Rhizobium lentis: one gene and its partner. Each later gene encodes a partner of the first gene's protein in a complex. Links are inferred from orthologs where the notes say so. Each region holds a gene or a part of one and is shown on either strand. Other genes may lie near its edges. The genes, in order: J0663_RS17070 and dnaN.

Region 1 (3,269 bases):
GGTGGACCGCGTCGTCGAAACACTCGGCCGGCTTTCGCAGGCGGCCGATATCCTTTTCCTGACGGCGATGCCGCCACGGTTCCAGGATCACCGCCGCCGCCTGCTGGACAGCGCCGGCCTGCTCTTTCCGCTGCTTGCCAGCGAACAACCCAAGGGGCCGATCGTCCATGCGCTGCATGCCAGCCGCTCCTTTCCCATCGCCTTCATAGACGATATGGCGCACAATCTGCATTCCGTTAGGGAACACGTGGCCGATTGCCTGCTCATTCACCTGATGCCGGACTCGCCCGTCCATCGTTTCGCACCGGCGGCGGCCGACGACATCACCCGCGCCTCCGACTGGGCGCATGCGGCCGAGCTGATCGACGCACATTTCCGTTCCGGCACGTTCAATCGCGCAGCTCCAGCCGCATGAGCGGACGGCCGTCCTTGCGTCTGGCAATCGTCTCGAAACCGGCTGCGTCGAAGATTGCCGTCGAGCCGATGCAGAGCGTCACCGATTTCGACTGCTTCACATGGTCGATCGGGCAAGCTTCGAGCAGCCGCGCTCCCTGACGCCGGGCATAATCGATCGCACCGGCAAGCAGACGATGGCTCATTCGCCTGCCGCGCAGTTTGGGCAGCAGAAAAAAGCAGCTGATGGCCCAGATCGAGGGATCACGCGCATCGTCCTCCTCCAGCGGCCGCGAGACTGTGCGCGGCGAATTGAACTGCGGCACGTCGTGGCGCGGTCCGACCTGCACCCAGGCGACCGGCCCGCCATCGGCATAACAGAGGATTCCCGGCGGCGGCCCCGCCTCGATCCGTTCCCGCATATGCGCCTTGCGCTCATCCGGCGTCATCGCCGTCCTCACCGAATGCGGCAAGCGCAGCGCGACGCACCAGCAATTATAAAAAGCCACCTGTGGGCCGAACAAAGTTTCGAAGTCGCCCCACCGTTCTGCCGTCACCGGTTCGAAACGAAGATCGTTATCCAAAGGCAAAGCTCTGCCCCTCTCTTGTGACTCGCAAGCTTAAGGCGTAGTGTCGCCACGTTCAACCTTTGTTCTCACCATGATGCCCGCGCCTGACAAGACACCCGGCTTCTGTCGCGACTGCCTTGCCGAGCAGAAGGGCGAGGCGCGTCGCTGCCTGGCCTGCGGCAGTCCGCGTCTGGTGCGCCATCGCGAGCTCTATGCACTGACACTGGCGCATATCGATTGCGACGCCTTCTACGCGGCGGTCGAGAAGCGCGACAATCCCGAACTTGCCGATAAGCCCGTCATCATCGGCGGCGGCAAACGCGGTGTCGTCTCCACTGCCTGCTATATCGCCCGCATCCACGGCGTGCGTTCGGCAATGCCGATGTTCAAGGCCCTGGAGGCATGCCCCCAGGCTGTCGTCATCCGCCCGGACATGGAGAAATATGTCCGGGTCGGGCGCCAGGTGCGCGCGCTGATGCAGGATCTGACGCCGCTGGTGCAGCCGCTGTCGATCGACGAAGCCTTCCTGGAACTTGGCGGCACCGAGAGATTGCATCACGACCCGCCGGCGCGCACGCTCGCCAAATTCGCGCGACGCGTCGAAAAGGAGATCGGCATCACCGTCTCGGTCGGGCTTTCATATTGCAAATTCCTCGCCAAGGTTGCCTCCGACCTGCAGAAACCGCGCGGCTTTTCCGTCATCGGCCGTGAAGAAGCGGTGGAATTCCTGGCACCGCGTCCGGTCACCACGATCTGGGGCGTCGGCAAGGCCTTCGCAGCGACGCTGGAGGCGGACGGCATCCGCACGATCGGCCAGTTGCAGCAAATGGAGGAGAACGACCTGATGCGCCGCTATGGTAGCATCGGCCAGCGGCTCGCCCGGCTCTCGCGCGGCATCGACGACCGTGAGGTGCATCTCAACGATGCGGCCAAGAGCGTTTCGGCCGAGACGACCTTCTTCGACGACATCTCACGCCATGACGATCTCGTGCCGATCCTGCGCAACCTTTCCGAAAAGGTTTCCTGGCGGCTGAAGAAAAACGATATTGCCGGCCAGACCGTGGTCCTGAAGCTGAAGAGCGCCGACTTCAAGTTGCGCACCCGCAACCGCAAGCTCGAAGACCCGACCCAGCTTGCCGACAGGATCTTCCGCATCGGGCTCGAACTTCTCGAAAAGGAAACGGACGGCACGAAATTCCGCCTGCTCGGCATCGGCGTTACCGATCTCGGCGATGCCGCCCGCGCCGATCCGCCCGATCTCATCGACCGGCAATCGGGCCGGCGGGCGGCGGCCGAAGCGGCGATGGACAAGCTGCGCGACAAGTTCGGCAAGAACACGGTCGAGACCGGCTATACGTTCGGCAGCGGCAAGCGTGATCACTAAAGCGTGAGGCCGGCGCACAGTCCGGGCTTTAAAATCTTCCTTAAACTTCGTCCCATAATGTGCCGGACCAGTATTGCGTATGGTTGGGTATCATGGTCTCGCGTCTCGTCTTCGGCCTCGGCTTGCTGTCGGCCACCGCACTCGTGCACCCTGCTTTTGCCGCGGATACACGCACGCTGCAGATCTTCGTCTCCAAGAACAAGCAGTCGCTCGCCGTCTATGACGGCACCGAGGTCGTGGCGACCTCGAAGGTTTCGACAGGCAAGGACGGCCATACGACGCCGAGCGGCATCTTCTCCGTCATCGAGAAGCAGAAGTACCATGAATCCAACATCTATTCGAACGCGCCGATGCCTTTCATGCAGCGGCTGACCTGGTCCGGCATCGCGCTGCACGAATCCAATTCGGTGCCGCGCTATCCAGCTTCGCATGGCTGTGTGCGGATGCCCGGCGCCTTCGCAAAGATGCTTTATGGAATGACCGACGCCGGGATCCCCGTCATCATCAGCGATGGCGAGCTGGCGCCGCAGCCGATCGACCATCTCAATCTTTTCCATCCAGACTCGCCAACGGCGATGCCTCTGCTTTCGGATGTCGAGCTGCGGCCCTCTATGCCCGACAGCCCCGAGGCGCCTGTACAGGTGGCGATGAACGACACGGTCGCGATGCCGATGCCGGTTGCAGCTCCGGACGCCAAGCCACCGTCCGAGCCGATCAGCATGCTCATCACACGCCGCACGCTGCGCGAGACGGTGATCGACATCCAAACCCTTCTCAATCAGCTCGGCTTTTCGGCCGGTGATCCGGACGGTCTGCTCGGCCCGGCGACCGTTCAGGCGATCAATGCGTTCAAAACGCTGCGGCCGACGGAATTTGCCGGCGACAGGAATCTGATCTCCGACAGGCTGCTGAAAGCCGTCTAT
Region 2 (3,209 bases), 1.4 Mb from region 1 along the record:
AATTCCTCATAGGTCTTGGTCAGCTCACGGCAGACGGAAGCGGGCCGCGCCGCCCCCAACACGTCAGCGGCAGCGAGAAGGGTGGCGCCGATGCGATGGGGCGATTCAAAAAATATCAGTGTCGCGGGAGCCGCGGCAAATTCACCGAGACGATCGCGGCGGGCCTTGTCCTTGGCCGGCAGAAAGCCGGCGAAGAGGAAGGCGTCGTTCGGCAGGCCAGAGCCGACAAGGGCTGCGAGCGGCGCCGAGGCGCCTGGAATGGGGATGACGCGATAACCCGCCGCAATCGCCTGCTGGGCCAGCCGATAGCCGGGATCGGACACCAGCGGCGTCCCGGCATCCGACACCAGCGCCACCGAGCGGCCGGCCTCCAGCGCCTGGATGAGCCGCGGGCCGGCTTCATCGGCATTGTGCTCATGGTAAGCGAAGGGGCGGTTCTGGATGCCGTAGCGGTCGAGCAGAACGCGGGTGACGCGCGTATCCTCGCAGGCCAGCACGTCGGCGCCGGCCAGCGTTTCCAATGCGCGCAGCGTGATGTCGCCAAGATTGCCGATCGGGGTGGCGACGAGATAAAGCGCCGGCTCCAGCGGCCGCGCCGGCACCGCCATGTTGTGCAGGCGGAAGCTTCGCCTGGTGGCGTCCTCGCCTGTGGTTTGCTCGTTCATGCCCTTTGCCTTCGTGCCGCCGGCGCCTTGCCGGTTCATCGGCCTTTATGGGCGAGCGCTGCGGCTTCGGCAAGGGTTCGGATTTCTGTGAGGATTGCTCCGGAAAACCTCAAATGCGGGCGTCCAGCTGTCCATGCCTCTTGCAAACCGATGCTGAAGTCTGCCATTTTGCCCGTCCACTCCCCCGGTCTCGGGTCGGGAAAGCATTCTTCCGGCGCTCGACGCCCGGACTGTCACGGTCGAAAGCGGTAGCATCCCATGCGTATTACTATTGAGCGGTCAAACCTGTTGAAATCGCTGAACCACGTCCACCGCGTGGTCGAACGTCGCAACACGATCCCGATCCTGTCCAACGTACTGCTCAAGGCCGATGGCCAGAACCTCGACATGAAGGCGACCGACCTCGATCTCGAGATCACCGAGGCGACGCCGGCAAGCGTCGAACAGTCCGGCGCCACCACCGTTCCCGCCCATCTTCTCTACGATATCGTGCGCAAGCTTCCCGACGGATCGGAAGTGCTGCTTGCCACCAGCGCCGACGGCGGCTCGATGAGCGTGCAGTCGGGCCGTTCGAAATTCTCGCTGCAGTGCCTGCCGGAATCCGACTTCCCGGATCTGACCGCCGGCACCTTCACGCATAGCTTCAAGCTGAAGGCGACCGATCTGAAGATGCTGATCGACCGCACGCAGTTCGCTATCTCGACCGAAGAGACGCGTTATTATCTGAACGGCATCTTCTTCCACACGATCGAGAGCAACGGCGAACTGAAGCTCAGGGCGGTGGCAACCGACGGCCACCGGCTGGCCCGCGCCGATGTCGACGCGCCCGCCGGCTCGGAAGGCATGCCCGGCATCATCATTCCGCGCAAGACGGTCGGCGAACTGCAGAAGCTGGTCGACAATCCCGAAGCGATCGTGACGGTCGAGGTTTCCGACGCCAAGATCCGCATGACGATCGGCTCAATCGTCCTGACGTCGAAACTGATCGACGGCACCTTCCCGGATTACCAGCGCGTCATCCCCACCGGCAACGACAAGGAAATGCGCGTCGACTGCACGAGCTTCGCCCAGGCCGTCGACCGCGTCTCGACAATCTCCTCCGAGCGCGGCCGCGCCGTGAAGCTCGCGCTGTCCGACGGGCAATTGATGCTGACCGTCAACAATCCGGATTCCGGCAGCGCTACCGAAGAAGTCGCCGTCGGCTACGACACCGACGCGATGGAAATCGGCTTCAATGCCAAATACCTGCTCGACATCACCGCGCAGCTTTCCGGCGAGGAAGCGATCTTCCTGCTGGCCGATGCCGGCTCACCGACGCTGATCCGTGACACGGCCGGTGACGATGCGCTCTACGTGCTGATGCCGATGCGCGTCTGACCGGAACGAAGGCGCCCGTTTTCGGTTTTCCTCCTGTCAAACCGGAGGAGAGCAGAATGAAAAAGACGGGAGCGGTGCGTATCGGCATTTCAGGCTGGACCTATGCGCCCTGGCGCGGGCAATTCTATCCGAAGGAATTGCCGCAGAAGCACGAGCTTTCCTACGCCGCCCGCCACTTCCCCTCGATCGAGATCAACGGCACCTTCTACGGATTGCAGCGGCCCGAAAGCTTCGGCCGCTGGCGCGATGAAACGCCCGACGACTTCGTCTTCGCGGTCAAGGGATCACGCTTCATCACCCATATGCTGCGGCTGCAGGACATTAGGACGCCGCTCGCCAATTTCTTTGCTTCCGGCCTGCTCAGGCTCGGCCCCAAGCTCGGGCCGATCCTCTGGCAATTTCCGCCGAACATGGCCTTCGAACCGGCACGCTTTGAAAATTTCCTGTCGCTGCTGCCGCATGACCGCGATGGGGCGATCGCGCTTGCGAAGCAGCATGACGGCCGCCTCAAAGGGAGGGCCTGGCTCACAAGCGACGGGCGTCAGCCGATCCGCCATGCGCTCGAAATCCGCCATGACAGCTTCCGCTCGGCTGATTTCATCGAGATGCTCCGGCGTCACAAGGTGGCGCTCGTCTGCGCCGACACGGTGCAATGGCCGCTGCTGATGGATATCACCGCCGATTTCGTCTATTGCCGGCTGCATGGCTCCGAACAGCTCTATGTCAGCGGCTACGAGGATGAGGCGCTCGACCTCTGGGCCGAACGCGTCCGCGCCTGGGTTACGGGAGCGGAGCCCGAAAATGCGACGCGCGTGCTTGCGCCGCTGCCGGCGCGCGCCAAGGGCCGCGACGTCTATCTTTATTTCGACAATACCGATAAGAAATTGCGCGCCCCTGTCGACGCTGGCCATTTGAGCGAAAGACTTGCCGATCTCATGCCCCGTACCGGCCGAAAGGCCGCCTGAGCTGTTGATGCCGGTATCCTTGTTGCGAAAATCCTTGTCCCAACAGCGACAAGCGGCATATTAAGACAGTCGATCAACGTGCAGATGGGTGGAGAATGCGCTTACGGGTCAAGGTGAAGGAACACCTCGGGAAGAGATTCGATGAGGAAATCCGTTTCTTCAGGGGCATGATGCAGGGGCCGAAGACGGTGGGCTCGATCGT

What was found.
Region 2: the proteins of J0663_RS17070 (region 1) and dnaN are in contact, whole or in part, in a solved structure (PDB 1OK7), measured with the Escherichia coli proteins. The link is inferred for Rhizobium lentis from one-to-one orthologs.

What each region holds. Positions count from the first base shown.
Region 1 is NZ_CP071454.1:3,557,330-3,560,598, reverse strand. Bases 250-3,199 are described here. They hold J0663_RS17070 (DNA polymerase IV), read left to right. Parts: upstream 250-1,053; coding sequence 1,054-2,346; downstream 2,347-3,199. Other genes in these bases: J0663_RS17065 (L,D-transpeptidase family protein), read left to right, coding at 2,439-3,199; J0663_RS17075 (GNAT family N-acetyltransferase), read right to left, coding at 390-977; J0663_RS17080 (hypothetical protein), read left to right, coding at 250-415. Also shown: more of J0663_RS17080, read left to right, coding at 1-249; more of J0663_RS17065, read left to right, coding at 3,200-3,269. UniProt on the Escherichia coli protein: Poorly processive, error-prone DNA polymerase involved in translesion repair and untargeted mutagenesis. Copies undamaged DNA at stalled replication forks, which arise in vivo from mismatched or misaligned primer ends.
Region 2 is NZ_CP071454.1:2,155,557-2,158,765, reverse strand. What follows is about bases 93-2,982. They hold dnaN (DNA polymerase III subunit beta), read left to right. Parts: upstream 93-923; coding sequence 924-2,042; downstream 2,043-2,982. Other genes in these bases: J0663_RS10340 (DUF72 domain-containing protein), read left to right, coding at 2,099-2,982; rsmI (16S rRNA (cytidine(1402)-2'-O)-methyltransferase), read right to left, coding at 93-665. Also shown: more of rsmI, read right to left, coding at 1-92; more of J0663_RS10340, read left to right, coding at 2,983-3,007; phospholipid N-methyltransferase PmtA, read left to right, coding at 3,103-3,209. UniProt on the Escherichia coli protein: Confers DNA tethering and processivity to DNA polymerases and other proteins. Acts as a clamp, forming a ring around DNA (a reaction catalyzed by the clamp-loading complex) which diffuses in an ATP-independent manner freely and bidirectionally along dsDNA.